4 regions of the Celeribacter indicus genome follow, and region 3 is predicted to be linked to each of the others. Evidence: riboswitches for the same ligand, from Rfam matches in the RefSeq annotation. Region 3 holds a riboswitch; each other region holds the start of a gene.
What was found. A riboswitch is a leader RNA that binds a small molecule or an ion and turns the genes downstream of it on or off. The one in region 3 is predicted to bind cobalamin.

Region 1 (7,199 bases), 640 kb from region 3:
CGCGCCCGAGGATCTGTTCGGCAATCCGCAGCGGGAGCGCACGCAGCAATTCCTGAGCGCGGTCAAGGAAGCCGACTGATGGTCGTGCTGGCGGATATCCTTTCTGCCGCGAAGACGATCCGGGGTGTCGCCGATGCCACCCCCATGGTGCCCTCCGCGACGGATGTGGGCGGCACGCTCTGGCTCAAGCTCGAGACCTGCCAGCCGATCGGCGCCTTCAAGCTGCGCGGGGCGGTGAACGCGCTCGCGCATCTGCCGGAGGGGGCGGCGGGCGTGGTGTGCTGTTCCACCGGCAATCACGGGCGTGGCGTCGCCTGGGCGGCGCGGGAGCGCGGGCTGCGCGCCGTCGTCTGCATCTCCGCCCTCGTGCCGGAGGCGAAGGTCGCGGGCATCCGCGCCCTCGGTGCCGAGGTGCATGTCGCGGGCCGCTCGCAGGACGATGCGCAGCGCGAGGCCGACCGGCGTGCCCGCGCCGAAGGGCTCGTCGCGATCCCGCCCTTCGACGACCCGCATGTGATCGCGGGGCAGGGGACCATCGCGCTCGAGATGCTGGCGCAGCGCCCCGAGATCGACACGCTCCTCATCCCGCTTTCGGGGGGCGGGCTCGCCGCCGGGATGGCCGTGGCGGCGCGCGCGATCAGGCCGGAGATCCGCCTCCTCGGCATCACGATGGAGCGCGGGGCGGCGATGGCCGCCTCCCTCGCGGCGGGCCATCCGGTCGCGGTCGAGGAGGTGGCGAGCCTCGCCGACAGCCTCGGCGGCGGGATCGGGCGGGAGAACCGGCATACGTTCGCGCTGTGCCGCGACCTTCTGGATGCGGTGGTCTGCGTCAGCGAAGACGAGATCTACCGCGCGATGCAGGCGCTCTACCACGAGGACCGCCTGGTGGCCGAAGGCGCCGCCGTCGTCGGCCTCGCCGCGCTCATGGCCGGAAAACTCGCCCCCTCGCCGGCGATGGCAACCGTCCTCACCGGGCGCAACCCCGACATGGCGCAGTTCACCCGTGTGATCTCCGGCGGGGATGTGGTTCTGGGCGCGGTGACGGTGAAAGGTGTGCGCCATGGCTGAGGTTCCCGTGCTGACCGAGGCGCAGTTGCGCGAGGCCGTGACCCTCGATGCCGCGCTGGTGGACGCGATCGAGGACGGCTTTCGCGCGCTGGCCGCGGGCGGGGTGGTGATGCCGCCGGTGGTGTCGATGGCCATCGCGGCGCATCGGGGCGAGGTGGACGTGAAGACGGCCTATGTGCCCGGCCTGGACGGATTCGCGATCAAGGTGTCGCCGGGATTCTTCGACAATCCGGCGCAGGGCCTGCCGAGCCTCACGGGGCTGATGGTCCTGCTCTCGGCTCGGACGGGGATGACGCAGGCGGTCTTCCTCGACAACGGGTATCTCACCGACCTGCGCACCGCGGCCGCCGGGGCCGTCGCCGCACGGCACCTCGCGCCGGCGACGGTGGAGACGGCGGGTGTCATCGGCACCGGCGTGCAGGCGCGGCTCCAGATGCGGGCCGCCTTTCTCGAACGGCCGTTCCGCCACGGCCTGGTCTGGGGGCGGGACAGGGAAAAGGCGGTGAAATGCGCCGCCGATCTCAGCGGGTCGCTGGGCATCGGAGTGGATGTCGCGACGGATGTGGTGCAGCTCGTCGCGCGAAGCCAGCTTGTCGTGACCGCCACCCCCTCGACCGCCCCGCTGATCACCGCGGAGATGCTTCATGACGGGCTGCACATCACCGCGATGGGGGCCGATCAGGCCGAAAAGACCGAGATCGCGCCAGAGGCGCTCGCGGCGGCGCAGCTCTATGTCTGCGACCGGGTGAGCCAGTGCGAAACGCTCGGAGAGCTGCGCGCCGCGCGGGCCGCGGGGCTGATGCTGGCGCTTCCGCCGGAGCTCGGCCAGATCGTTGCCGGCGCCGTGACCGGGCGGACCGATCCGCGCCAGATCACGATCTGCGACCTGACCGGGACGGGCGTGCAGGACACGGTCATCGCCGCCCATGTCGCGCGCCGTCTGGCGGCCGGGCCGGCGGAAGGGGGGCCGGGACATGTCGCATAGGAGGTCGCCATGAAGCTCGACGCCCGCGATCTCGCCATTCTGCGCGTGCTGGCCCGCGAGGGACGGCTCTCGAAAACCGCGCTTGCCGACAGGATCGGGCTCTCTCCCACGCCGGCCTGGGAACGGCTCAGGAAACTGGAGCGCGCCGGGCTGATCGAAGGCTACCGCGCGCAGATCAACCTCAGGAAGCTCGGCCCCTCCGTGACCGTGTTCGTCGCCGCGGAGCTGGCCGACCACACCCAGGCCTCGTTCCGCACCTTCGAGGCGAGCCTCCAGGCCCATGAGGAGATCGTGACCTGCTGGGCGCTGGGCGGCCGCTACGACTACCTCTTGCAGATCGTCACCCGCGACATCGAGGCCTATCAGCACCTGATCGACACGCTCCTGGACGCCCGGATCGGCATCGCGCGCTATTTCACCTATGTCGTCACGAAACAGGTCAAGGGCGGCGGGACGCCGCCGCTCGAGCTGTTTCTGGACCGAATGGACTAGTCCTGACCGTCCACGCAGGCCGGACGGACTGTTCCCGCGGTCCTTTTGGTCTCCCTTTCCGCGCGGCGGCGTCAGACTGGCAGGCGACGGCCGGACCGCGCCGCCGCGCGGCGCCGTGGTCCGGCGCAAGGAAAGGGGAAAGGCATGCTGACCAACGACCAGCTCGACACATGGGATCGCGAGAATTTCTTCCATCCCTCCACCCATCTCGCCCGGCATGCCCGCGGCGAGGCGCCGGGCCGGATCGTCAGGACGGCGCGGGGCGCCACGATCGTGGATCGCGACGGGCGCGAATTCCTCGACGGGTTCGCGGGGCTCTACTGTGTGAACGTGGGCTACGGCCGGCAGGAGATCGCGGAGGCCATCGCGGAACAGGCGCGCGAGCTGGCCTATTACCACGCCTATGTCGGCCATGGCACGGAAGCGTCGATCACGCTCGCGAAAATGGTCCTGGACCGCGCCCCCGAGCATATGTCGAAGGTGTATTTCGGCCTGTCCGGCTCCGATGCGAACGAAACCAACATCAAGCTGATCTGGTATTACAACAACATCCTCGGCCGGCCGGAGAAGAAGAAGATCATCTCCCGCCGCCGCGGCTATCACGGCTCCGGCCTGATGACCGGATCGCTGACCGGGCTCGAGCTGTTCCACCGGAAGTTCGACCTGCCCCTGGACCGCGTGCTGCACACGGAAGCGCCCTGTTATTTCCGCCGCGACGACCTCGCCATGTCCGAAGCGGCCTTCGTCGCCGATTGCGTCGCGAAGCTCGAGGAGTTGATCGCGCGGGAAGGGGCGGACACGATCGCGGCCTTCATCGGCGAGCCGGTCCTGGGCACGGGCGGCATCGTGCCGCCGCCGGCCGGTTACTGGGAGGCGATTCAGGAGGTGCTCGACCGGCACGACATCCTTCTGGTCGCCGACGAGGTCGTGACCGGTTTCGGCCGGCTCGGGACGATGTTCGGTTCCGGGCGGTACGGGCTGAAACCGGATCTCATCACCATCGCCAAGGGGCTGACCTCCGCCTATGCGCCGCTTTCCGGCACGATCGTGTCGGAGAGGATGTGGAAGGTGCTCGAACGGGGAACGGACGAGAACGGGCCCATCGGCCATGGCTGGACCTATTCCGCGCATCCGGTGGGGGCCGCGGCCGGCGTGGCCAACCTCCGGCTTCTGGACGAGTTGGCCCTCGTCGAGAATGCCGCAAGCACCGGCGCCTATCTGACGGCGGCGATGAAGGACGCGCTGGGCGATCATCCGAATGTCGGGGAGATCCGGGGCGAGGGCATGCTCTGTGCGCTGGATTTCGTGCGGGACCGGGACAGCCGCAGCTTCTTCGACGCGGGGGATCAGGTCGGGGCCTCGCTCGCCGCGGCGCTTCTGGCGGAGGGGGTCATCGGGCGGGCCCTGCCGCAGGGCGACATCATCGGCTTCGCGCCGCCCTTCTGCCTCACCCGCGGCGAAGCGGACCGGATCGTGGATGCGATGAAGGTGGCGGTGGACACCGTGCTGCCCGGCTGAGACCGGCGGAGAGGAGGCCAGGGGGACGGCCGGGCCATGCCGCCGGCTGCGTCCGGTTGCGGGACTGCCCAGCCGCGGGAGCGGCCGGGCCATCCGGGGCTCCGCCCGGATCGTGCATCCGGCGGCGCCCCGAAAGATCCCGGTGATCGTCACGGCGAGGGTGCGGGCGAGGGGTCGGAACGTCATCATCATGGATCTGCCTTTCAGCCGGAGGGAGGACCGGCGCCGCGAGTTGCGGAGGTTGCGGCACCGGTCTCTCCACCCTATCCGGCGCGGGTAAAGATCCCGTTACCACACCGTTCGCCCCGTCTTCCGGCGCGGGGCGAGGGCGCGTGGGAAAACCAGATATTGACAAGCCCTCGTCGAAACCATCAATATGATGTTGCTTCGGTTCCGTCGGCACGAGTCGCCGGCTAAGAGGGAAGCCGGTGAGAGTCCGGCGCTGCCCCCGCAACTGTAAGCGGTGAGCGAGGCCGATCACGCCACTGGACGCACGTCCGGGAAGGCCGGCCAAGCGGTGAACCGCGAGTCAGGAGACCTGCCGGGCATATGACAATGACCACGAACGGAGGGTTCGGGGGCGTGTGTTCGGCGGGGCGCCTGCGGTCCGTCGCTCGCGGCCTCGACGTCTGAGAGAAGCGAGAGGACCGACATGAGCATCACCGTCTATTCCAAACCCGCCTGTGTGCAATGCACCGCCACGACCCGCGCGCTCGATGCGAAGGGGCTGTCCTACGATGTCATCGACCTGACCCAGGACAGCGACGCGATGAGCCGCGTGACCGGGCTCGGCTATCGCCAGGCGCCGGTCGTCGTCGCGGGAGAGGACCACTGGTCGGGCTTCCGCCCGGACATGATCGCGCGGCTCCTGTGATCCCATGCCCCCGGATGCTGCCGTCCCGGTGCCGCCGCAGGGCCTGCCGGAGATCGTCTATTATTCCTCCGCATCGGGGAACACCTTGCGTTTCGTCGCGCGGCTCGGGCTGACGGTCCGGCGCGTGCCGATCTCCCCGAAGGAGGCGATGCCCGGCATCGCCCGCCCCTTCGTCCTGATCTGTCCGACCTATGCCGACGGGACCGGGCGCGGGGCGGTCCCGAAACAGGTGATCCGGCTGCTCAACGACCCCGACACCCGCGCCCTGATGCGGGGCGTGATCGGGGCCGGAAACCGGAATTTCGGCAGGCTTTATGCCATGGCGGGCGATGTGATCGCCCGCAAATGCGATGTTCCGCTGCTCTACAAGTTCGAGCTGGCGGGATTTGACAGCGATATCGCCCGCGTCCGCGCCGGGCTCGAAAAAATGGGATCCGCGCCATGCTCGACACCGACCTGAACGGCCTCGATTACCACGCGCTGAACGCGATGCTCAATCTCTACGACGGGGAGGGCCGGATCCGCTTCGAGGCGGATCGCATGGCCGCGCGTCAGTATTTCTTGCAGCATGTGAACCAGAACACGGTGTTCTTTCACTCGCTCGACGAGAAGCTCGGCTATCTCGTGGAGGAAGGCTATTACGAGGCGGAGGTCCTGGACCAGTATTCCAGGAATTTCATGCGCAGGATCTGGGAGGCGGCCTATGCGAAGAAGTTCCGCTTCCCGACCTTCCTCGGCGCGTTCAAGTATTACACCTCCTACACGCTGAAGACCCGCGACGGGCAGCGCTATCTCGAACGCTATGAGGACCGCGTGGTGATGGTGGCCCTTGCGCTTGCGCGCGGCGACGAGGCGCTCGCGATGGCCTTCATGGAGGAGATCCTGTCGGGCCGGTTCCAGCCGGCGACGCCGACCTTCCTGAACGCCGGGAAGAAGAGCCGCGGGGAGCTGATCTCGTGCTTCCTTCTGCGGCTCGAGGACAACATGGAGAGCATCGGGCGGGGCATCAACTCCGCGCTGCAACTCAGCAAGCGCGGCGGCGGGGTGGCGCTCCTGCTGACCAACATCCGCGAGCACGGCGCGCCGATCAAGGGGATCGAGAACCAGTCCTCCGGCGTGATCCCGGTGATGAAGCTCCTCGAGGACAGCTTTTCCTATGCCAACCAGCTTGGCGCGCGGCAGGGGGCGGGGGCGGTCTACCTCAACGCGCATCACCCCGACATCCTGCGCTTCCTCGACACGAAACGCGAGAACGCGGACGAGAAGATCCGTATCAAGACGCTGAGCCTTGGCGTGGTCATTCCCGATGTGACGTTCGAATTGGCCAAGAAAAACGCCGATATGTATCTCTTTTCGCCGCACGATGTCGAAAAGGTCTATGGCGTGCCCTTCTCGGAACTCTCCGTCACGGAAAAATACGAGGAGATGGTGGACGACAAGCGCATCCGCAAGAAGAAGATCAACGCCCGCGCCTTCTTCCAGACGCTCGCGGAGATCCAGTTCGAGAGCGGCTATCCCTATATCCTGTTCGAGGACACGGTGAACCGCGCGAACCCGATCGCGGGACGGATCAACATGTCGAACCTCTGTTCGGAGATCCTCCAGGTCAACGAGGCCTCGGACTTCAACGAGGACCTGTCCTATGCCCGCCTCGGGACGGATATTTCCTGCAACCTCGGCTCGCTCAACATCGCGAAGGCGATGGATGGCAAGCAGCTCGGGCAGACGGTCGAGACCGCCGTGCGGGCGCTCACCGCCGTGTCGGAGATGTCGGCGATCGACGCCGTGCCCTCGGTCCGCCGCGGCAATGACGAAAGCCATGCCATAGGCCTCGGCCAGATGAACCTGCACGGGTTCCTGGCGCGCGAGCACATCCATTACGGCAGTCCGGAGGGGATCGAGTTCACCTCCGTCTATTTCGCCGCCGTCGCCTATCACGCGCTCCGCGCCTCGAACGCGCTGGCGCGGGAGAAGGAAACGACCTTCCGGGGGTTCGGGGACAGCGCCTATGCCGACGGCAGCTTCTTCGACAAATATGTGGAACGCGACTGGCTTCCCGAGAGCGCCGCGGTGAAGGCGCTGTTCGAGGGCATCGACCTGCCGACGCGGGGGCACTGGGCCGCGCTCCGGGAGGCGGTGATGCAGGACGGGCTCTACAACCGCAACCTCCAGGCGGTGCCGCCGACCGGCTCGATCAGCTACATCAACAATTCGACCTCCTCGATCCATCCCATCGTCTCGAAGATCGAGATCCGCAAAGAG
Region 2 (7,199 bases), 1.9 Mb from region 3:
GGTGACGAAGCCGGGGCGGTTCAGCGTCCAGCTCAGCACCTCGCGCGGCGCGGCGAAGCGCATTTCGAGCCAGGGCCGGGCGAGGCGCAGGGCGGGGCCGGTCACGGGACCACCGCGAGTGGCTGGAACACCGGGCCGTCCGGTGTCTGCGCGAAATGCGCGGTGATCCCGAAATGGGTGCGCAGCGTCTCGGGCGTGAGCACATCCGCGGGCCGGCCCTCCGCCGCGATCCGGCCGCCGGAGAGCAGGACGAGACGGGTGCAGTGCCGCACGGCGAGGCCGAGATCGTGGAGCGAGACGAGGAGCGACCGGCCCTGCCGCGCGAGATCTGCGAAGAGCTGCATCGTCGCGATCTGATGCGCCGGGTCGAGCCCCGCCACGGGCTCGTCTGCGAGGATCAGCGGGGTCTCCTGCGCCAGCGCCCGCGCGATCAGCACGCGCGCCTGTTCTCCGCCCGACAGCCGCGTGGCGGTGCGCCCGCGCAGGGTTTCGAGCCCCATCCGCGCGATGGCGCCCTCGACCGCGGCACGGTCCGTTTCCGAAAGCCGCTGCCCCGCCCCGAGATAGGGCACCCGGCCAAGCGCAATCACCGTCTCGACGGAGACGGGCCAGGCGATCTCGCGCGTCTGCGGCATCCAGGCGGCGGCCCTTGCGCGGTCGGTGGCCGGCAGCGCGGCGAGCGAAGACTGCCCGTCGAAGGGCACGAGGCCGAGGCTCGCGCGCATCAGCGTCGTCTTGCCCGCGCCGTTCGGGCCGATCAGCCCGACGAATTCGCCCGCACCGAGGTCGAGGGAGATGTCGCGCAGGATCGTGCGGCCGCGCAAGGTGACGGAGAGATGGTCGAGCGACAGGCGGGTCATCGGATGTCCCTCCGTGTCCTGTAGATGAGATGCAGGAAGAGCGGCGCGCCGACGAGCGCCATCACCACTCCGAGTTTCAGATCCTTCGTCGGCAGGACGACCCGCACCGCGATATCGGCGGCGAGCACCAGCGCGGCGCCGCCGAGCGCGGAGGCCCAGAGCAGCGCCGAGGGGCGCGCGCCGACGCGCTGGCGCAGAAGATGCGGCACGACGAGCCCGACGAAGCCGATGGCGCCCGCGACGGCGGTGGAGGCGCCCACGGCGCAGGCGGTGCCGAGCACGAGCAGGAGCCGCATCCGCCCGAGGTCGATCCCCATTGCCGCCGCCGCATCCTCGCCCAGCGTCAGCGCATCGAGCCCGCGCCCGAGCGAGGCGAGGATCAGCCAGCCCGCAAGGGTGAAGGGCAGGGCAAGCCAGACATGGGTCATCGAACGGTCCGCGAGCGATCCCATCATCCAGAAGACGATCTCGCTGGCCGCGAAGGGATTGGGCGAGAGGTTGAGCACGAGCGAGGTCAGCGCGCCCGCCAGCGCGGAAATCGCGATGCCCGCGAGGATGAGCGTGAGCGAAGAGCCGCGCGGTCCGGCAAGGGCGAGGATCAGCCCGACGCCCGCCAGCGCGCCCGCGAGCGCGCCGAAGGGCAGGGCGAGCGCGACCGCGGCGGCAAGTCCCGTCTGGATCGTCAGGACCGCGCCGAGCGCCGCCGTGCCGGAGATGCCGATGAGGCCCGGATCGGCCAGCGGATTGCGCAGGTAGCCCTGCATCGCCGCGCCAGAGAGGCCGAGGCTCGCTCCGACCATCAGCGCGAGCAGGACACGGGGCAGGCGGATCTCGCGCATCACGATGGTGAGCGCCGTCCCGTCGTCGCGGACGAGCGCACGCAGGCTCTCCGCCGGACCGATCCCCGCCGGGCCGATGGTGAGCGCGATGACGGCCAGCAGGGCGGCAAGCGCGATGAGTGTCAGTGCCGGAAGCCTCATTGCGCCGCTCCGTTCAGCACGGCGCGGCGCGTGTCTCCGAGCGCTGCGATGGCCTCGAGCACGGCGGGCGTGCCGCAGAGCCAGTCGCGGTCGGACATCGTCGCGGAGGCCGCGCCGCCGCGCAAGGTCGTGAGGGCGGGATGGATCAGAAGCTCCTCCGCCCGCGAGGCGCCGGGGTGCGGTCCGCTGGTGATCAGCGCGTCGGGATCGGCGATCACCATGGCCTCGAGCGGGACGAAGCCGCCGCCCGCGACGCCGATCTCGGCGGCGACATTGCCGAAGCCGGCGGCCTCGAGGATATCGCCCGCGAGCGTGGAGCTGCCGGTGGTGTAGCCGTTGGGATAATAGAGCGCGGCACGCGGACGGGGGGCGCCGGAGGCGGCGATCTCCGCCTCGGCCTCCGCCCTCAGCGCCGCAAGCCGCGCGTTGAACTCGTCGATCACGGCCTGCGCCTCCGCCTCGCGATGCAGGGCGGCGCCCATCTGCGCGATGCGGGCGGGCACGTCGGCAAGCGAGGTCGCGGGGGAGAAGCGCATCACCGGAATGCCGAGATCCTCGAGGATCTGCATGGTTTCGCGCGCGGTATAGCTGCCGGAGACGACGAGATCGGGCGCGAGCAGGTAGATCTCCTCGGCGCGGGCGTCGTTGCGCGGATAGGCGCGCGCGGCCTCCGCCATGGCGGAACTGTGCGGGTCGGCGGCGAGCCCGGAGACGGAGACGAGCTGTCCCGGCGCGGCGAGCAGCATGGCGAGCTGATCGGTGCACAGGTTCGTCGAGACGACGCGCAGCGGCGCGGCCCCCGCCGCGCAGAGCGGCAGGCAGAGGGCGGCGACCAGCGCCGCCGCCCGGATCATGCGCTCAGAAGGAGGCACGGACACCGACATAGGCCGAGCGGCCCGGTGTGTTGTAACCGTCCGCGGTCTCGTAGTCCTCGTCCCCGAGGTTCTCGAGGCGCAGGGTGAGATCGGTGGCCGCCGTCAGCGCATAGGTGAACCCGGCGTTGACCAGCGTGTAATCGCCCACCTTGTGATCGGCCGGCGCGTAGGAGGAGGGGATGACATCCGCGACGTGCTGCACCTCGACCGTCCCGGTGAGACGGTCCGACAGCAGCGTGTCGAGCCCGAGGACGAGATCGTGACGCGGCACGCGCTCGGCGCGCTGCCCCTCGGTTTTCGCGTCGGTATAGGTATAGTTCCCCCGGAGCGCGAGCGCGGGGCCGACCCCGTAGCGGCCCGACAGCTCGATGCCCCTGGACACCGTGGTGCCGTCGACCTGCGCGTAGCAGCCGGGGCCGCCGACGCAGGCGGTCGAGGCGGTGTCGAAGTCGATCCGGTCCTCGATCTCCGTGTAGAATGCCGTCGCCTTCGCGAAGCTGTCGGATCCGAAGCGGCGCTCCGCGCCCAGTTCGAAGCTCCTGCTCGTCTCCTCCTCGAGGCCGGGATCGCCGTAATCGCTGTAGCGTTCGAAGAGCGAGGGCGCGCGGAAGCCGGTTCCGGCGACGGCGCGGATCGTCCAGTCCGGCGCCGCGCGCCAGGCGGCGGCAAGCCGGCCGGAGACATGGGAGCCGAAATCGGAATGGTCGTCGTAGCGCAGCGCCACCGACAGATCGACCGTCGGGGCGGCAGCGTAGAGCCATTCGCCACTCACCGACCAGCTGCGGTCGTCCGCGTCCCATCCGTCGATCTCGAACTCCTCCTCGGTATAGTCGAGCCCGACGCTCAGCGACGAGATGTCCGACAGCTCCGCCGTGCCGAGATAGGCGAGGTTGCGGCGGCGGCCCGAGTAATCTTCGGTATATCCGCCGGGATAGCTGCGCTCGGTCTCGAACAGGCTGGCGCTGAATTCATGATGCATCGCGCCGCCCGTCACACGCGCGAAGGCACGCAGGCCGGTTTCGTCGCGGCTGGTCTCGCCCTCGGGATCGGTGTCGGAGAGATCGTAGTCGGTCTCGGAGGTGCGGTAGAGGCCGGAGAGGCCGAGGGTCAGCCCGTCGCTCACGTCCTGTTCGAGGCCGAAGGTGAGGAAGGTCTGTTCGAACCCGTCGTCCTCGTCATCGCTCGCGCGCGAGGAAAATCCGTCGGTGCTGAGATGGGACAGGGTGAAGGAAAGCTTTCCGCTGTCGCTTTCCATCACGGTGGAGATCCCGCCGGCATAGGTGCCGTAGCTTCCGGCCTCGAAGGCGGCGGTCGAGGTGTAGCCCGGCCGCACCGCCTCGTCGGTGCGGATGTCGATCAGCCCGGCGATCGCCTCGGAGCCGTAGAGGGCGGATTGCGAGCCCTTCAGCACCTCGACGGAGGAGATGCCGAAGGACAGCAGCCCGCCGAAGTCGTACTGGCTTTGCGTTTTCGAGGGATCGGCGACGTCGATGCCGTTGATGCGCACGCCGACATATTGCGCGCCGAGACCGCGGATATACAGGTTTGTGGAGGCGCCGGTGCCGCCGTTGCGGGTAAAGCTCACGCCGGGCAGGCTGCCGAGCCGTTCGGAGACCGGCCGGGCCGCGGCGGTGAGCGCGTCGGCGTCGAGCTTTTCGACGGTGGCGCCGGTCCTGCCGGCCTCGACCGGCGTCAGGCTGCCGGAGACGATGATCTCGTCGAGCTCCAGGACGTCCTGTGCGACGGCCGGCAGGGCGAGGGTGGCGCAGAGCGCGGTGGAAAGCAGGTGGCGGGTCGTCAAGATCTTCATCCTTGTCCCATCGGTGCGCCGCATGAAATGCGGCCTGCAAGTGTCAGACGGTGCTCGGAAAAAGGTCCTTCAGGATTCCGAGCACGGCGATGTGCCACCACGACGGAAGACCGTAGCCCCGGCACGCCCCGCGCCCGGACTGGGTGAACACTTCGGCAGGTCTCCTGACTTGCGGGTCGCTGCTTGGCCGGGCCTTCCCGCGGGCCGTGAGGCGCCACAGTGGCTTTGTCCGGCTTCGCTCTCCGCCTACAGTTGCGGGGGCAGTCGCGGAATGGGCCCTGTCGCAGGGCGGACCGCGTTCCCTTTTATCCGGTGGTATCTCCCGGACCGAAGCGCTCACCTCCTAGCGCAGAGATCACGCGCCTGTAAAGGGGCGTCGGGCGCGGCATGGTGCCCGCCCGGCCGCGAGACCGGCGCCTCCAATTTGCGCAGTTGTCTGGAAAACATGCGGCGCGGCGGCGCGTTTTCGCGGCGGGCCCGCGCATAAGGCGCGTCGCGGCGGATCTTGGCTTGGAGGCGGCGGGGCGACCATGCAAGATATCCCGTGGAGAGGGTGGGTCTCTCCGCGCCCGAGGGCGCTGTCTTGATCTGTTAACGAGTATCCGGGGACGAGAGGAAAATCCGTGAAACCAATGCGTGTGGGTGCCTATGTTCTGGGCGGGCTGGCGGGGGCTGCGGCGCTCGTCGGGATCGGGGTCTGGGGTGGCTATGAGCTGAACAACCAGATGCAGGACCGCTGGAGCTTTTTCGCGACGCGATATTACAAGCTCCAGGGGGTCTACAATTCAATGTTCAACGCGGATGCGCCGCCGGAGGTGGAGCGGCTGGTCACGAACCGGGCGGTGCTGAGCAAGCGGACGATGTACCTGCCGGCGAGCGCGCGCGATTTCGCGGGCGGCATCGCGCCCTTTCTCGACCGCTCGCTCCTGCTGACCGACCGGCTCGGCAAGACCTTCCATATCGACGGGGAGACCGTCACCGAGCTTTCCGTCGCGCCGCCCGACGCAAAACGCGCGGAGCTGCAACAGCAGCTCGGCGAGGGGCTCCTGGGCGAGATCGAGGTGGATTTCAACTGGATGCGGTACAACGACGTGCTCTTCGTTCCGCGCGACGGCGGAGGCGGATCGCTCCTGATGTCCTTCACCGACTGGCGGCCCGAGGGGCTCTGCTTCGGCTCGACCCTCGCGCGGCTCGTGGTGGACAGCGACCGGCCGGAAGACTGGCAGGCCGGGCCGGAGGACTGGGAGGTGGTCGCGCAGACCGAGCCCTGTATCAAGCCCTTCACCTCCGGCAAGGGGATCTACGGCCTCGAGGCGGGCGGACGCATGGCGCCCCTGCCCGACGGGCGGGTGGTCTGGACCTCCGGTGTCTATGAGCGCGACGACCGCCACGAAGGGCTCGATTTCTCCACGGCGCTCGCCCAGACGGACGAGGGCGATTACGGTAAGGTGATGCTGGTCGACCTCGACACCGGCGAAAAGGAGATCGTCGCGAAGGGCCTGCGCAACCCGCAGGGCGTCACGGTCGATGTCGCGGGCGAGATCTGGGTGACGGATCACGGGATGGAGGGCGGCGACGAGCTGAACCATGTCTTCGAGGGGGCGAATTTCGGTTTTCCCGCGGTGAGTTACGGGGTGAAATACAACCGCAAGCCGGCCGGAAACGGCGACAGGCACGCCAATCACGACGGCTATGACGAGCCGGCGATGTCCTGGGTGCCGTCGATCGCGCCCTCCTCGGTGATCGCGGTCAACGGCTTTCACTACGCCTGGGACGGCGATTTCATCGTCGGCGGTCTCAGCGGCGCGCTGCACCGCGTGCACCTGCGCGACGGGCGCGGGGTCTATGACGAGGCGATCCAGTTCGGCCAGAGGATCCGCGACCTCGCGACGCTCGACGAGGGGCGCACCATCGTGGTCTATACCGACGACCGGCGGATCATCACGCTCGCGGCCGATACCGGCCCGGACCCGATGGCCCGGTTCGAGGCGCTCCTGCGCGAGGACGCGCCCTCGCCGGAGATCTTCGCCTCCGCCGAGAGCACGATGAATGCCTGCCTGCAATGCCACAGCCTCCTCGAGGGCGTGGACGAGGGCGCGGGGCCGACGCTGCACGCGGTCTGCGGGCGCGGACCGGGGGCGACGCCCTTCGACGGCTATTCCGGCGCGCTCGACGGCGTGGCCGGGGTCTGGACGCAGCAGACGCTCGCGGCCTTCATGTCCGACCCGGTGGCGCTCGCGCCGAACACCAACATGGCGTGGAGCGGGATGGAGGATGCGGCGGCGGCGGACCTGATCTCCGGGGTGCTCTGCAAGATGTGAGCGCGCGCGTCCGTCCGCCCCTGCGGCCGGCATGAGAAACCGCGCCCCTCGCAGGGCGCGGTTTTTGCGCGGATCCGGTGCCGGAGGGCGGGAGGCGTCAGGCCGTCGCGTCGTTCGTGAGCACGAGGCCCAGGTTGCGCGCATTCGCGTTTCTCGCCACCTCGAGCGGTTCATGCAGCTCGCCGCCGGTGAGCGTGCCCGCGCGCACCACGAACAGCTCGATGTCCATCTCCTCGAGCGAGGTGAAGGCGTCGGTGAAATCCTGCGCCGGGGGCAGGTCGAGGATGACCGTATCGAACTGCCGCGAGAGCGTCTGGAGGATCTGGCGGAACCGCTCGGTGTCGAAGACCACG
Region 3 (7,199 bases):
GCATGTCGTTGTTGTGGACGATCAGCAGGTCGGGCTTTTCGTTGATGAGCTGCTCGATCGCCTGTGCGCCGGCGTCGACGTTCCAGTTGGGGTCGCGGATCGTCAGCTCGTATCCGAGCCGGTCCGCGTCGCGTTGCACCGCGGCCATCCAGCCCTGGGTAAGATCGAATCCCATGGTGATCGGGACAAAGGCGACCTTCTTGCCCGCGAGGGCCTCCTGATACGTGAAGACCAGACCGTCATCGGGACGTTCCGCCGATGCCGGCGCGGCGGTTCCGAGGGCAGCACCCGCGAGCGCTGCGATGCCGAGGGCCTTTCTCAACCTTGTCAGTGTCATGTTTCTCCTCCCCTGAGACATGTTCATATGCGTTTGTTCTCAATATTCTTGTTCATATATCGCCCTGCTGGGACGTCTGTTCGTCCCGCGGGTTGACCACCGAGTCGACGATGATCGCCAAGAGCAGGATGAGGCTCTTGATGATGTTCTGCGCCGAATAGCTGATGTTCATGATCGTCATGCCGTTGAGCAGCAATCCGATGAGCAGCGTGCCGGCGATGACGTTGCGGATGCTGCCCTTGCCCCCGGCAAGCCCGATGCCGCCGATCACCACCACGAGGATGATGTCGTAGATCATCGTCGAATTGGCGAGCTTGGTGTTCACGGAGGACACCGTCATCGCCATGATCAGCCCGGCGCAGAAGGCGACGAAGGCGGAGATGCCGTACATCAGGACGCGGATCGGCCGGATCGGAATGCCGCTGTTGCGCGAGGCGAGGGGGTTGTCGCCGATGGCGTAGATGAAGGCTCCGTAGCGCGTCAGGCGCAGGCCCACGAAGGCGACACAGGCGATGACGAGGAACAGCACGACGGGCATCGGGATCGCCGCAAGCGTGCCGGTGCCGAGTGCGGACAGCCAGCCCAGGTCGCCGCCGATGAAGATGTTGTCGCTGGGCACGAGCGCGAACCGCCCCAACCCGGCGATGACGGTGGCCATCGCGAGCGTGGCGAAGATGTCCGGGATCTCGACATAGGCGACGAGGATCCCGTTCACGATGCCGATCCCGAGTGCGAGCAGCATGCCCAGCAGAAGTGCCAGCTCGATCGGCATCCCGCGGGACACGAGCACGAAGGCCCAGCCGGTCGAGAACACCATCACCGCGACCATCGTCAGGTCGATGCCGCGGCCGATCACCACCACAGCCATCCCGACCGCCAGGACTCCGAGGATCGACACGTTCTGCAACAGCGACAGAAGGTTCGAGATCTGAAAGAAATTGTCGAGAAACAGTGAGAAGGCGACAAACAGCACGCCGGAAATGGCGAGCACCATCTGCTCCTGTGTCAATGAGACTCTCGTCTTGTGCGATGCGTTCATGGCGGCCTCCTCCCATGGCCCCGCGCCTGCTCTCCCCTGCATCTTCCGTGCGGAGTTCGAGAGCCTGCGCCCCAGAAACAATGGCTGTATCGCGGCGGCGGGACGGGTCGTCTCCTCCGGTGCCGCCGATGTGCCACCCCCTCATGGACGATGGCGCGATGTCCTCCCGTTTGCGCAGGAACGCTCGGGCGTCCTGCATGCCTTGTTTCCGTTATTTTTCGAAATCGGAGGCGGGTTTGTCCAATATCAACCTGCAAAAAATTCATAACTTAAAACTTATGAATGGAGATTGCCGCCCGGCTCCGGCCTCGCGAGGAAAGGCTTTGGAAATCGCGCTTTTCGGCTATGCTGTATCGCGCAACCCTGCGGCGGGAGGGCGGTCTGCGGGCACGATCCCGCCCGCCCCCGCCGCCGGCAGCCGCCCGAAACCGAAGTCCGAGCCGATATGACGAAATCCCCGCCCCAGGCGCCGCTCACCGCCCTGACCAGCGAATTCCTGCATTCGCGCAATCTGACGCTGCACAAGCTCAACGTGTTCTGCATGATCGCAAGGTATTCGAGCGTGACCCGAACCGCCGAGCGGCTCAACATCGCGCAGCCCGCCGTCACCTCGCATCTGCGCAGCCTCGAGGACAGCCTCGGAACGCAGTTGGTCCGCAAGACGGGGCGCAATATCGAACTGACGCAGGCGGGTGAACGGGTCTATTCCTGGGCGACGGAGGTCATGCAACGCAGCTCCGAAATGCTTCTCGATCTCGCCGACATCAAGAAGGGCGTGCTGGGCCAGACCAAGATCGCGGCGGCCATGGTTGTCGGAACTTATAAACTTCCCGATATCATTATCCGGTTTCACAAGGAATATCCGGCTGCCAAGGTCTGCATGTCGATGTCCAGCCCCCACCTCGCGACGCAGGCGGTGCTGTCCGGAGATTGCGATTTCGGCGTGACGCTGATCGACCCGACGCAGGACACGTCGCGGCTCGAGACCGAGCTGCTCTGGAAGGAGCCGCTATTCCTCGTCGCGGCTCTCGACAGTACGCTGGTGGGCGACGTCGCCACCCTGTCCGAACTCGCCTCCCTGCCGTTCGTGACGCCGATGAAGGGACAGATCGCGCGCGAGCTGATCGACGAGGCGCTGCGCACGGCAGGGGTGGTGAGGACCAACAGCGTGCTGGAATTCGGACATCCGGAGCCGATCCTGGCTGCCATTCGCGCCGATATCGGGCCGGGTTTCGTCTTCCAGAGCGCGCTGCCCGCCGATCTCGAAAGGGAAGGCCTCCGCATCGTGCGCACGCCTGGGATCGAGCTCACCATGCCCCTGTTCCTGATCTACGACAGGAAGACCGTCTTTTCCGCGCCGCAGACGGATCTGATCGACAGGATCCGTCGCACATTCGCCGCCCTGCAAGATGCTCCGGCATAGCCGGACGGATCCGGCGCTTAGCCTTGTTCTCCCGGAGCGTCCTGCGCCACCGCAGCAGTCCCTCTCACTCAGCCTCCTCTCCCGATGGCGAAGAGCGGTGCTGGCCGGCGCAGATGGACGCATCCCTGCCATCCCGTCCTTGACAACCACACCGGCTTTGCCTCAGGTGAGGGCCAGCTGGTTCCTGTCTGTGACAGGCGAAGAGGGAATGCGACAGACCGCAAAGGTCAAAGCGCAGCCGCCCCCGCGACCGTGACCGGAGAGGTCCGCCCGAAGCCACTGGCCAATGTGCCGGGAAGGCGGGTGGACCGCAGGAGCGCAATGCTCCGGGATCCGCAAGCCGGGAGACCTGCCAGCACAGATTTGTTTCGGGCGAACGGGGTGTGTCGCGGCCGGCTAGAGATGGCTTGTCCACCGCCTCTCCTGCCTTCCGCTCCCGCATCGTCCCTTTGGAGGACTGCGAGATGGGCGGGGTGACCCTGATGATCTGCCAAACCTGCCGGCGCGTCGCGGGCGGTCCGCCCGAGACGGAGGAGCCGCGTCCCGGAGCGCGCCTGCTGGGGCGGCTCGAGGCGGCGTGCCTGCCCGACACTGTCACGATCCGCCCCGTCGCCTGCCTGTCGGCCTGCACGCGCGGCTGCACCATCGCGCTTTCCGGCGGGCCGAAGCGCTGGAGCTACATCTATGGCGACCTCGATCCCGACCGCCATGTCGAGGCGATCCTCGAGGGCGCGGCGCGCTATGCCGCGAGCGAGGACGGGCGCGTTCCCTGGCGCGAGCGCCCGGAGATCTTCCGCAAGCAATCCATCGCCCGGCTTCCGCCGCAGGACTGACCCCAAAGGAGTTGCAGATGTCCGATCTGAATAAAATCCCCGTCACAGTCATCACCGGCTTTCTCGGCTCTGGCAAGACCACGCTGGTGCGTCATCTCATGGCCAATCCCGAAGGCCGGCGCCTCGCGGTGCTGGTCAACGAATTCGGCACCGCCGGGGTGGACGGCGATATCCTGAAATCCTGCGCCGACGAGAATTGCCCGGCCGAGAGCATCGTCGAGCTGGCCAATGGCTGCATCTGCTGCACGGTCGCGGACGAATTCATCCCCACGATCGAGGCCCTGCTGGCCCTGCCGCAGCGCCCCGATCACATTCTCATCGAGACCTCGGGGCTCGCGCTGCCCAAACCGCTGCTGAAGGCGTTCGACTGGCCGCCGATCCGCTCGCGCGTGACCGTGGACGGTGTAATCGCGCTCGCCGATGCCGAGGCGGTGGCGGCGGGGCTCTTCGCACCGGACCCGGCCGCGGTTCAGGCCCAGCGCGAGGCGGACGAGAGTGTGGATCACGAAACACCGCTGTCGGAAGTCTTCGAGGACCAGATCTCCTGCGCCGATATCGTGCTGCTGACCAAGGCAGACCTGGCGGGCGAGGACGGCGTGACGAAGGCCCGTGCGGTGGTCGAGGCGGAGGCCCCCCGCCCGGTCCCGATCCTGACGGTGACCGAGGGTGCGGTGGATCCGCGCGTGGTTCTGGGGCTCGGCGCGGCCGCCGAGGACGACATCGACGCCCGGCCCAGCCACCACGATGGCGCGGAGGATCACGAGCATGACGACTTCGACACGGTGGTGGTGGGCATGGGCGAAATCGCGGATCCGCAGGTCTTGCAGGACGCGATCGGCCGGCTCGCGCGCGAGCAGAACGTTCTGAGGGTGAAAGGGTATGTCGCGGTCGCGGGCAAACCGATGCGGATGCTCGTTCAGGCTGTGGGGGCGCGGGTGCGGGCGCAATACGACCGGCCCTGGGGCGGAGAGCCGCGGCGTTCGGAACTGGTCGTGATCGCCGAGCACGACAATGTGGACGAGGCGGCGATCCGCGCGGTGCTGGGAGCCTGAGCGACGATGCACATCGTTTTCCGCGAAAGCCACGGTCTCGAGGAGACGGACCTGCCGCAGGATCTGGGGCAGAGCCCCGCCGATCTGATTGCGCTGTCCTTCTCCGACAGCGATCTGGGGGCTTTCGCGGCTGGCTGGCACCGGGCACGCGACACGGGCGCTCCGCTGCCGTCGCTGCGCCTCGCCAACCTGGCGGCCTTGCGTCACCCGCTTTCGGTCGATGTCCATGCCGAGCAGACCCTCGAGGGGGCAAAGGGAATCCTCGTGCGGCTGATCGGCGGCGAGAGCTACTGGCCCTACGGGCTCGCGACGCTCCAGGATCTCGCGCGGAGGCGCGGGATGGCGCTTGCGGTGCTGCCGGCGGACGGCCGACCGGATCCGCGGCTCGACGCGCTCTCTACCCTCCCCGTCTCGACCCTGCGCCGCTTGCAGCACCTGTGCGATGCGGGCGGGGCGGTCGCAGCGCAGGCGGCGCTGGCACAGCTCGCGCTCGCCGCGGGGCTCTATGCGCAGCCCGTCGCGGGGCTGAAATCGGTGCCGGAAGCCGGGTTCTACCGCCCCGGCGCCGGGGTCGTACCCCCGCCCGAGCCCCCCGACCGGCCGCTCGCGCTCGTCACCTTCTACCGCTCCTACCTGAGCGCAGCCGATACCGCGCCCGTCGAGGCGCTGATTGCCGCGCTCGAGGCGCGGGGGTTCGACGCCTTCGGCCTCTTCGCCCCGTCGCTCAAGATCGCGTCGATCGCGGATTGGCTGCGCCGGGAGATCGCGCGCCTTGCCCCGGCGGCAATCGTCAACGCCACCGCCTTTTCCGCGAAGGGACCGGATGGCGCGCCCTCGCCGCTCGACGCCGCGGGTTGTCCGGTCTTTCAGGTCGCTCTCTCGACAGCGGAGCGCCGGCTCTGGGCGGAGAGCGAGCGGGGGCTCTCGCCCGCCGATCTCGCGATGCATGTCGTGCTGCCCGAGGTGGACGGCCGGATCTTTGCCGGCGTCGCCAGTTTCAAGGCCCGCGCCCCGCGCGACCCGGACCTGGAATTTTCCCGCCTGATCCATCAGCCGGATGAAGGGCGGGTCGAAGCGATCGCGGATCGGGTCGCGGGCTGGCACAGACTTTCCACCCTGCCCGCGGCCGGATGCAGGCCAGCGATCGTGCTGTCGACCTATCCGGGACGCGCGTACCAGATCGCCCATGCGGTCGGGCTCGACGCCTTCGCATCCACCGGAAAGATCCTCGCCGAACTTGCCGGTCAAGGATATGACGCGACGCCTGTGCCCGATCTGGCCGTGCGTCTGGGGCAGGAGGTCGAGAGCTGGCCGCTCGAGGCGTATCGCGCCGCGCTGGCTGCCCTGCCCATGGCGCTGCGCGACGATCTGGCCCGCGCCTGGGGCGCGCCCGAGGACGATCCCGCCTTCTGCAACGGCGCCTTCCGGTTTCGCGCCCTGCGCGCGGGACAGGCGCTGATCGCGCTGCAACCCGAACGCGGCGAGGTCAACAAGCGCGAGGATGACTACCACGATCTCGCCCGCACGCCCTGCCACGGCTATGTCGCCTTCTACCTCTGGCTGCGGAGCAGGATCGATGTGCTGATCCACGTCGGCGCGCATGGCACGCTCGAATGGCTGCCCGGAAAATCGGTTGCCCTGTCGGAGGCCTGCTGGCCCGAGGCGCTGACCGGATCCCTGCCGGTCGTCTACCCCTTCATCGTCAACGATCCGGGCGAGGCGGCACAGGCGAAGCGGCGGACCGGCGCGGTCACGATCGGACACCTGCCCCCGCCACTGGCACAGACGAAACTGCCGGAAGGGCTCGGCCAGCTCGAACACCTTCTGGACGAATATTCGACCGCGGACGGGCTCGATCCCGCCCGGCGCGACCGGCTGATCGCGGATATCCGCGCCGAGGCGCAGGGGCGCGGAGTCGAGGCGGATCTGGGGATCCCGGAAGAGGCCAGCGCGGCCGAGGCGATCACCCGCATCGACCGGTTCGTCTGCGACATCAAGGAGGCGCAATTCCCCGAGGGGCTGCATGTCTTCGGCGAGGGCGCCTGCGGCGCGGCCGAGCGTGCGGGACTGATGGCGGCCCTGTGCGGACGGTTCGTGACCGCGGGACCGTCGGGCTCGCCCTACCGGGGGCGCGCGGACGTCCTGCCCAGTGGACGCAATCTCTATACCACGGATCCACGTGCCGTGCCCTCGCGCGCCGCCCATGCGCAGGGGGTGAAACTCGCCGAGGAAGTGTTGCGCCGCCACCTCCAGGACCAGGGCGACTGGCCGAAAGGGCTGGTGGTCGATCTCTGGGGATCGGCGACGATGCGCACGGCCGGCGAGGAGTTCGCCATGGCGCTGCACCTCGCGGGCATCAGGCCGCGCTGGGACGAGGACAGCGAGCGCGTGAGCGGGTTCGAGGTGATCCCGCCACCGCTGCTGGGCCGGCCCCGGATCGACGTGACGCTGCGGGTCTCGGGGCTGTTCCGGGACGTCTTTGCCGGGCTCGCGCAGATGTTCGAGGCCGCCTGCG
Region 4 (7,199 bases), 900 kb from region 3:
CGACAAGCGGGTCAAGGCGGTCGCCACCACCAGCATGTATGACATGTCGCGCGTGATGGCGAAGGGCTATTACGACAGCCTGACCGACGAGCAGCGCGCGGCGGGCCTCGAACAGATGAGCCGTCAGCGCTGGGAAGATGCGGCAAGCAGCGAGCCGGCCCTTGCTGGCGGCCTGCCGGACAGCCTCGACGGCATCGACGATCCGGTCATCCGCATGTATCACGCCTATTACAAGGATTCCGAACGCGGCTATCATCCCCGATCGGTCAACTCCAACGACGGCTGGACGGTGACCAACCCGCTGTCCTTCATGAACATGCCACTGCTGACCTATATCGACGAAATCTCGCCGCGGCCTATGCTGGTGATCGCCGGCTCGGAGGCGCATTCGCGCTATTTCAGCGAAGACGCCGTCGCGGCGGCAGCCGAACCCAAGGAATTGATGATCATCGAGGGTGCCGATCATGTCGACCTCTACGATCAGGTCAACATCATCCCCTTCGACAAGCTCCAGTCGTTCTTTGAGGAGCATCTCGTCGCGTAAGGGACGAGCGTGCGCGCGGGGACCCAAGTCAGGGGGCGAGACAACCGCTTCGCCCCCTGCGGCTTGCGGGGTCAGACGCGCATCAGCCGGGCGACCGCCTGATCGACCGACATGTCGCCATCGGTCAGTTCGAGGATCTCGCGCCGGATTGCAGGCCGTTCGATCAGCGCGGCGATGACGCGGGCAACATTGCCCCGCGCGACGGCGCCGTAGGGGATGGCCGGGCCGAGCGTCACGCGCCCGTCTCCATCCTCGTGAACAAGTGTGCCGGGCCGAATGATGATCCAGTCGAGTTCCGACCGGGCCAGAGCGACATCGGCGCGCTTCTTCTCGGCCATGTAATGCTCGAAACGCGGATTTCGTTCGCGCTGGCGCCCGGCCTCCGGAAACGCCGAGACGAGATAGAAACGCGAGATGCCCAGGTCGCGGGCGGCTTCGGCGGCCTTGCCCGGCCCGTCACCGTCGATGGCAGTGGTCCGGTCCAGCCCGCTGCCCGCCGCCCCGGCCGAAAACACGATCACCTCGCAGCCGCGCGCGGCCTCGATCAGGTCGGCGACCGTCATGTCGATTATGTCGCCCGGAACCGGCGTTCCTCCCGCCTGCGCGATCGCTTCAGCCTGCTCGGGCTTGCGATGCAGGCCCACGACCTCGTGGCCTGCCTCCACGAGCATGGGAAGAAGACGGTGGCCGACGCCGCCGGTGGCTCCGATCAGGAATATCTTCATGGGGATCTTCTTTCTGTCTCCAGTGGGTGTTATCGAAACAAACGCTCGTGAACATTTGGTTGGTTCCTGCAATGGAGGACGCTTCTACGCCCCGCTGGTTTGCGCTGTTCAAATCAGCGCGGATTTCCATATTCAACAGCCGAAGCGTGTTCGTAGCTTCCCGAGGGAGGTACAGAATGCCGTCGGATTGCGGCTGATCCGGATGACCGGGCACCCTTGCATTCGAACCGGGGCGTGCCTCGCAAACAGGTATTCCTCCCCCCGGTTATGCCGCGACGGTCAGTCTCAATTTCGCCACAGCAAGTGCTGCTTCCGCTGCCTCCCGCCCCTTCTGTACGAAATGCTCTCGGTAAATCGCCTGATGATGGTCGGTTTCCTGGTAAACATGCGGCGTCAGGGAAACCGAAAGCACGGGAACATCGGTTTCAAGCCCGGCCTGCATCAAACCGTTAACCACCGCCTGAGCAACAAATTCGTGACGATAGATGCCGCCGTCCACCACGAAGGCCGCCGCAGCAACAGCGGCATAACGCCCGCTGCGGGCGACATCGCGCGCAAGTAGTGGCATCTCGAAGGCGCCCGGAACATCGAAGACATCCACTTGATCGGCAGGGATGACTTCACAGAAGCCATCCAGTGCGCGGTCGACAATTTCGGAATGCCAGTTTGCTTTGATAAAAGCATAGCGGGTGTGTGTCATTGTGATCTCCTTTGATAACAACACGTCACCCAAGGCGTCACTTACGCCATCCGCTCGCGAAATGCGGACTGAACGTAGTCTCTTTCATCCGGACTATAACCGTCGGCTCAGGAGTTGCACCTGATCTGCTGGTCCCTTCCATGGAAGGCGCTCGCGGGCTTCGGACCAGGTCCGTTTACCGCCGGTGAGGACTTGCACCTCGCCCTGAGAACGAGATGACCATAGGATGGCGTTTTGCCGGAGACAAGACCCAAGGATCTGCTGATCATCAAGATCAACAGCCACCTCCCTGTGCAGGCGATGCGTTTTCCAAGCCTTCTGAAATGCCCTGTTCCAGAGGGTTTCCAGCGCGGCGGTCACGGCCCGTTTCAAGAATTCCGATGTCTCTGGTGCGCCTTGCATCCGGACAGGGCGAACATTCCGGCAGGTCTCCTGCCTTGCGGGTCGAAGCTTTGCTGCGCCTTCCCATCCCGTCGGGACGATGGCGTTCGACAGCCTCGCCCACCGCTTGCACTCATGGATTCGGCTCGAATGAGCTCCCTATTGCGACTCTCTTCTAGGCAAAACTCCAAAAACTAGCCTGCATTATAATCAGAAGCTGCCCTCACCGCTAACTTCCCCGCTAATATTTGATCTTATGTTTGCCAGTATAAAAAAGTTATTTTCCATTGGTATTACCAATTTGGAGAGCGTGCGGTGCCTGCCGATAGCGACCTTAACATCATCAACCACAAAGAGACTGCCCGCGGGGACTACACCCGCGTGCTTGCCTTCCTGCGCGACCAACTGCTGACGGGCAAAATCAAGACCGGAGACAAGCTGCTGCCCGAGCGCGATCTCTCTGCGCTCCTGAACGTCAGCCGTCCGGTGCTGCGCGAAGCCCTGCGCGCTCTGGCAATGATCGGCGCGGTGGAGGTCCGGCACGGGGCTGGCACCTATGTCACCACGCCCGACGCCTCATCGCTGAGCGACTTCTTCTCGTTCGTCCTGGTGCAGCACGGAGAACAGTTCGATGACATCCTGGAGGCCCGCATCGCCATAGAGCACCACGCCATCCGGCTGGCCTGCGCGCGGGCCACCCAGTCGGATTACGACAACATGTCCCGCATCCTCGACCGCATCCACGACACCATAGAGGACGCACAACAGGGAGCCGATGCCGATTTTGCCTTTCACACGGCCATCGTCACCGCTGCACGCTCACCTGCTCTGTCGACGATCTACGGCGCACTGTCGCGTTTCCTGACCGACCTGCACTTCGTGCGGCGGCAGCGCATTCTCCAGGTTACGGGCATCCGGAGCTACCTCATCGATCATCACGCATCGCTTCTCGATGCGATCGTGCGGCGCGACCCCGCCGCTGCGGACAGGCTGCTGGCCGAGCATTTCCAGATCGGCGCCGATTTCAACCGGCGCGCCGTGCTCAGTCAGATCAAGCGGCCATCCTCCCCAACCTGAGCAAGGAGCTTACACAATGACAAACGAGGACGTGCTCGCCCTCTTCGAGGGCCTGCGCCTGGCCGACATCCGTGACGGGATGGACTGGGCCGGTCTCCACAACGTGGGCAGCGTCAACCGCGCCATCGGCCCGGTATTCCAGGGCGCCGAAGCGATGGGCATCGCACGCACCGTCCTTTGCCGCCCGACGCAGGTGCGCATCCCCACGATGACGCCCGAGGAATACAGCGACTGGTCACTGCAATACTATCTAGATCGCTACCAGGATCGCAGCGAAATCACCCCGAACGTCAAGCCGGGCGAGTTCATCGTCTTCGAGTCTGCCGGCACTGGCAGCGGCGAGATCGGCTCGGCCAATTCGCTCGAGTGGCACGCGATGGGCGCGCGCGGCATCGTCACCACCGGCGGGGTGCGCGACATCGACGAATGCATCCGCCACCGGATCCCGATCTTCAGCGCCCACCGCGCGCAGACGATGGTACAGGGCTATTCGGAACTGGCCGCGACGCAGGTGCCGGTCAACCTCGATGGCACGCTGGTCAATCCCGGCGACTTGATCGTCGCCAACGGCGACGGCGTGCTGGTCGTCCCGCAAACGCATTTCGAGATCGTCGCCAAGTGGGCGCGACGTGAGTTGGACCGCGACAAGGAATGGCGGACCCAGTGGTATGACAAACTCGGCTGGGACGACTCCCGCCGCGTACTCTGAGCTGAATTCATGGCCAACCTCGCGTTTCGCAATGTCGCAAAGACCTTCGGCGATCAGAGAGTTCTGTCCGACATCAACCTGGAAATCATGGACGGAGAATTCACCGTCCTGGTCGGACCCTCGGGCTGTGGCAAGTCGACCCTCCTGCGCATGATCGCGGGGCTCGAGACTGTCTCGCATGGTGACATCGTCATCAACGGTCGCCGGGTGAACGGACTGCAACCCAAATCGCGCAACATCGCGATGGTCTTCCAGAACTACGCGCTCTATCCGCATATGTCCGTGCGGCGGAACATGGGTTTCGGCTTGAGGATGCTGGGCTACAGCCGCGCGGATACCGACCGGCGCATCACCGACGCCGCCAGGCTCCTGGGGCTGGAGGCGCTGCTCGATCGCAAACCGGGCGCACTTTCGGGTGGTCAACGGCAACGGGTGGCGATGGGCCGCGCCATCGTGCGCGAGCCCGATGTCTTCTTGTTCGACGAGCCCCTGTCCAATCTCGATGCGCAGTTGCGGACTCAACTGCGCACCGAGATCCGCGCCTTGCAGACCAAGCTCGGCGTCACCAGCGTTTACGTTACACATGATCAAGTCGAGGCGATGACTATGGCCGATCGCATCGTCGTCATGCGCGCGGGACGGATCGAACAGGCTGGCTCGCCGCTGGAATTGTTCGACGCTCCCGCCACCCGGTTTGTCGCCGGGTTCATTGGCTCGCCGTCGATGAACTTCCTTCCCGCCACAACATCTCGGTCGGAAGGCGCACGGGTACTCAGGGCGGAAAACGGGGCCGAATTCCCCTTGCCGGCCGGCTACCATGCCCTGCCCGAGGGGCAGCGCGTCACTTATGGCATCCGTCCGCAGCACATGGCATTGTCGGAACGCGGCCCGGCCGGACGTGTCACGGGGGTCGAGACCTTTGGCCATGAGGCCTATGTGCAGGTCGACCTGAAGAGCATCCCCTTGATGATCCATGCGCCCGGACGCACACCGATCGCCCCCGGCGAAACGGTCTGCCTGGAGGTCGATGCCGAGAAGGCGGTGCTCTTCGATCCCGATACCGGCGCTGCACTGTCCCGGAGGGCGCCATGAGCCGGCAAGTGCAAGACGCCGACGAGCGCCGCCTCGCCAGAGCCGAGACGCTGATCGCCGCCGCCTTCCTCGGGCCTTGGCTGCTGGGCCTTGTGGTCTTCACCCTGGGTCCAATCCTTGTCTCGCTGCTGCTGGCCTTCACCGACTACGACCTGAACGGCATGCCGAACTGGATCGGCCTCGATAATTTTCGCGAGATGTTCTTCGAAGATCCGCGCTTCTGGCGTTCCGTGCGTGCCACCGCCGTCTATGTGGGCTTCTCGGTCCCGGCGATCCTTGTCTTCTCGCTCGCAGTTGCCATCGTGCTCAATCGCGGCTCTCGAATGATGCCCGTCTATCGCGTACTGATCTACATGCCCTCCCTGATGGGCAGCAGTGTCGCCGTCGCCATCCTATGGCGCCAGGTCTTCGGACGCGAGGGGCTTCTGAATGCGGCGCTGGCCCCCTTGGGACTGGCCGGAGGATCCTGGATCGGTTCGCCCTCGACGGCGATCTACACCTTGATCGCGCTGTCGGTCTGGGCCTTCGGGTCGACGATGGTGATCTTCCTCGCCGGACTGCGTCAGATCCCCGCGGAATATTACGAGGCTGCAAGGATCGACGGCGCCGGGCCAGTGAGGCAGTTCTTCCACATCACCCTGCCCTCGCTCAGCCCGGTGATGTTCTTCAACGCGATCATGGTCACCGTTCATTGCTTCCAGGCCTTCACCCCGTCCTATGTGGTCAGCCAAGGTACCGGCGGGCCGGTGGATTCCACCCTGCTCTACGCTCTCTACCTCTATGACAAGGCCTTCCGCCAACTGGACATGGGTTACGCGTCGGCCATGGCATGGCTGATGCTGGCCGTGCTGGCCATGCTCACGGGCCTCTTCTTCGCAACCTCCCGCTATTGGGTGCATTATGGCGAACGCTGAGCAGATCTCGGAACCCGGCGTCGCGCAGCGGCTGCTCTTTTCGCGATCGACGGTCGCGAAGAAACTGGCGTTTCACGGTCCGATCGTCGTGCTCATTGTCGCGCTGCTCTACCCGATGCTGTGGCTCGTGGGCGCCTCCTTCGCACCGGGCTCCAGCGCCGTGGGATCGCTGCCCATCCTGCCCGAGCGGGCCACGCTCGACAACTACCGAGACGGCTGGGCGGGGGTGGGCAACATCGGTTTTTCGACCTATTTCGTCAATTCAATGGCGATCTCGCTAATCTCCATCGTCGGCAACCTGTTTTCATGCACCATGGCCGCATATGCCTTTGCGCGCATGGAATTCCCGATGAAGCGGACGCTCTTCGCGCTCCTTCTGCTGACGATCCTGCTCCCCAACCAGGTCACGGTGATCCCGCAGTATATCATCTTCAACGCCTTGGGAATGGTGAACACCTACGGACCGCTGCTAATCCCCAAGTTCACCGCGGTCGATGCCTTTTACACCTTCCTGCTGGTCCAGTTCATCCGCGGCATACCGCAATCTCTGGACGAGGCTGCCCGGATCGACGGGTGCGGACATGCGCGGATCTTCTTCTGGATCATTCTGCCGCTGTGCCTGCCCGCGCTCGCCACCACGGCTGTCTTTACCTTCATCTACAGCTGGAACGACTTCCTTGGCCCGCTTCTCTACCTGAACAGTCCCGATCTCTACACCGTGCCGCTGGGGCTCTCGCAATTCATGGATGCCACTGGCCGCTCCATGATCGGCAGCCTCTTCGCCATGTCGGTGCTGTCTCTCGTCCCCCTCGTCGTCATCTTCGCAGTCGCGCAACGGCTGCTGACGACAGGCATCGCAACCACAGGAGCAAAATGATGCGTATAACCAGACCTACAGGCCGCTCCCCGGCATCCCTTACCAGGACGGCGCTGGCGCTGTCGATGACACTGCCCACCTTCGCGCCGGTCGCAGCCGCCGCGCAGGAGCAGGAGCTTTCGGGCAGCATCCGCTTCTCATGGTACGGCGGAACCGTCCGCAACCAGAAGATAGACGAGA

Region 1: linked by a shared signal. The riboswitch ahead of nrdH (glutaredoxin-like protein NrdH) and the one ahead of P73_RS02535 (DUF1636 family protein) in region 3 are both predicted to bind cobalamin.
Region 2: linked by a shared signal. The riboswitch ahead of P73_RS15540 (TonB-dependent receptor plug domain-containing protein) and the one ahead of P73_RS02535 (DUF1636 family protein) in region 3 are both predicted to bind cobalamin.
Region 4: linked by a shared signal. The riboswitch ahead of P73_RS20270 (6,7-dimethyl-8-ribityllumazine synthase) and the one ahead of P73_RS02535 (DUF1636 family protein) in region 3 are both predicted to bind cobalamin.

The regions. Positions count from the first base shown of each region.
Region 1 is NZ_CP004393.1:1,146,290-1,153,488, forward strand. Features, by position in the region: gene ehuA (ectoine/hydroxyectoine ABC transporter ATP-binding protein EhuA) at 1-79, shown strand, start outside; gene eutB (hydroxyectoine utilization dehydratase EutB) at 79-1,068, shown strand; gene P73_RS05860 (cyclodeaminase) at 1,061-2,053, shown strand; gene P73_RS05865 (Lrp/AsnC family transcriptional regulator) at 2,063-2,545, shown strand; gene P73_RS05870 (aspartate aminotransferase family protein) at 2,690-4,063, shown strand; cobalamin riboswitch at 4,435-4,623, shown strand; gene nrdH (glutaredoxin-like protein NrdH) at 4,716-4,937, shown strand; gene nrdI (class Ib ribonucleoside-diphosphate reductase assembly flavoprotein NrdI) at 4,942-5,397, shown strand; gene nrdE (class 1b ribonucleoside-diphosphate reductase subunit alpha) at 5,379-7,199, shown strand, end outside.
Region 2 is NZ_CP004393.1:3,135,268-3,142,466, reverse strand. Features, by position in the region: gene P73_RS15560 (adenosylcobinamide amidohydrolase) at 1-105, opposite strand, end outside; gene P73_RS15555 (ABC transporter ATP-binding protein) at 102-860, opposite strand; gene P73_RS15550 (FecCD family ABC transporter permease) at 857-1,840, opposite strand; gene P73_RS15545 (ABC transporter substrate-binding protein) at 1,837-2,694, opposite strand; gene P73_RS15540 (TonB-dependent receptor plug domain-containing protein) at 2,699-4,525, opposite strand; cobalamin riboswitch at 4,663-4,872, opposite strand; gene P73_RS24510 (PQQ-dependent sugar dehydrogenase) at 5,158-6,846, shown strand; gene P73_RS15530 (GumC family protein) at 6,944-7,199, opposite strand, start outside.
Region 3 is NZ_CP004393.1:501,589-508,787, reverse strand. Features, by position in the region: gene P73_RS02550 (sugar ABC transporter substrate-binding protein) at 1-337, opposite strand, end outside; gene P73_RS02545 (ABC transporter permease) at 390-1,376, opposite strand; gene P73_RS25450 (hypothetical protein) at 1,613-1,825, shown strand; gene P73_RS02540 (LysR family transcriptional regulator) at 1,822-2,799, shown strand; cobalamin riboswitch at 2,961-3,170, shown strand; gene P73_RS02535 (DUF1636 family protein) at 3,264-3,632, shown strand; gene cobW (cobalamin biosynthesis protein CobW) at 3,650-4,684, shown strand; gene cobN (cobaltochelatase subunit CobN) at 4,691-7,199, shown strand, end outside.
Region 4 is NZ_CP004393.1:4,130,847-4,138,045, forward strand. Features, by position in the region: gene P73_RS20260 (alpha/beta hydrolase) at 1-544, shown strand, start outside; gene P73_RS20265 (NAD(P)H-binding protein) at 616-1,269, opposite strand; gene P73_RS20270 (6,7-dimethyl-8-ribityllumazine synthase) at 1,535-1,969, opposite strand; FMN riboswitch at 2,043-2,185, opposite strand; cobalamin riboswitch at 2,375-2,568, opposite strand; gene P73_RS20275 (FadR/GntR family transcriptional regulator) at 2,666-3,427, shown strand; gene P73_RS20280 (RraA family protein) at 3,444-4,136, shown strand; gene P73_RS20285 (ABC transporter ATP-binding protein) at 4,146-5,228, shown strand; gene P73_RS20290 (carbohydrate ABC transporter permease) at 5,225-6,142, shown strand; gene P73_RS20295 (carbohydrate ABC transporter permease) at 6,129-7,019, shown strand; gene P73_RS20300 (ABC transporter substrate-binding protein) at 7,085-7,199, shown strand, end outside.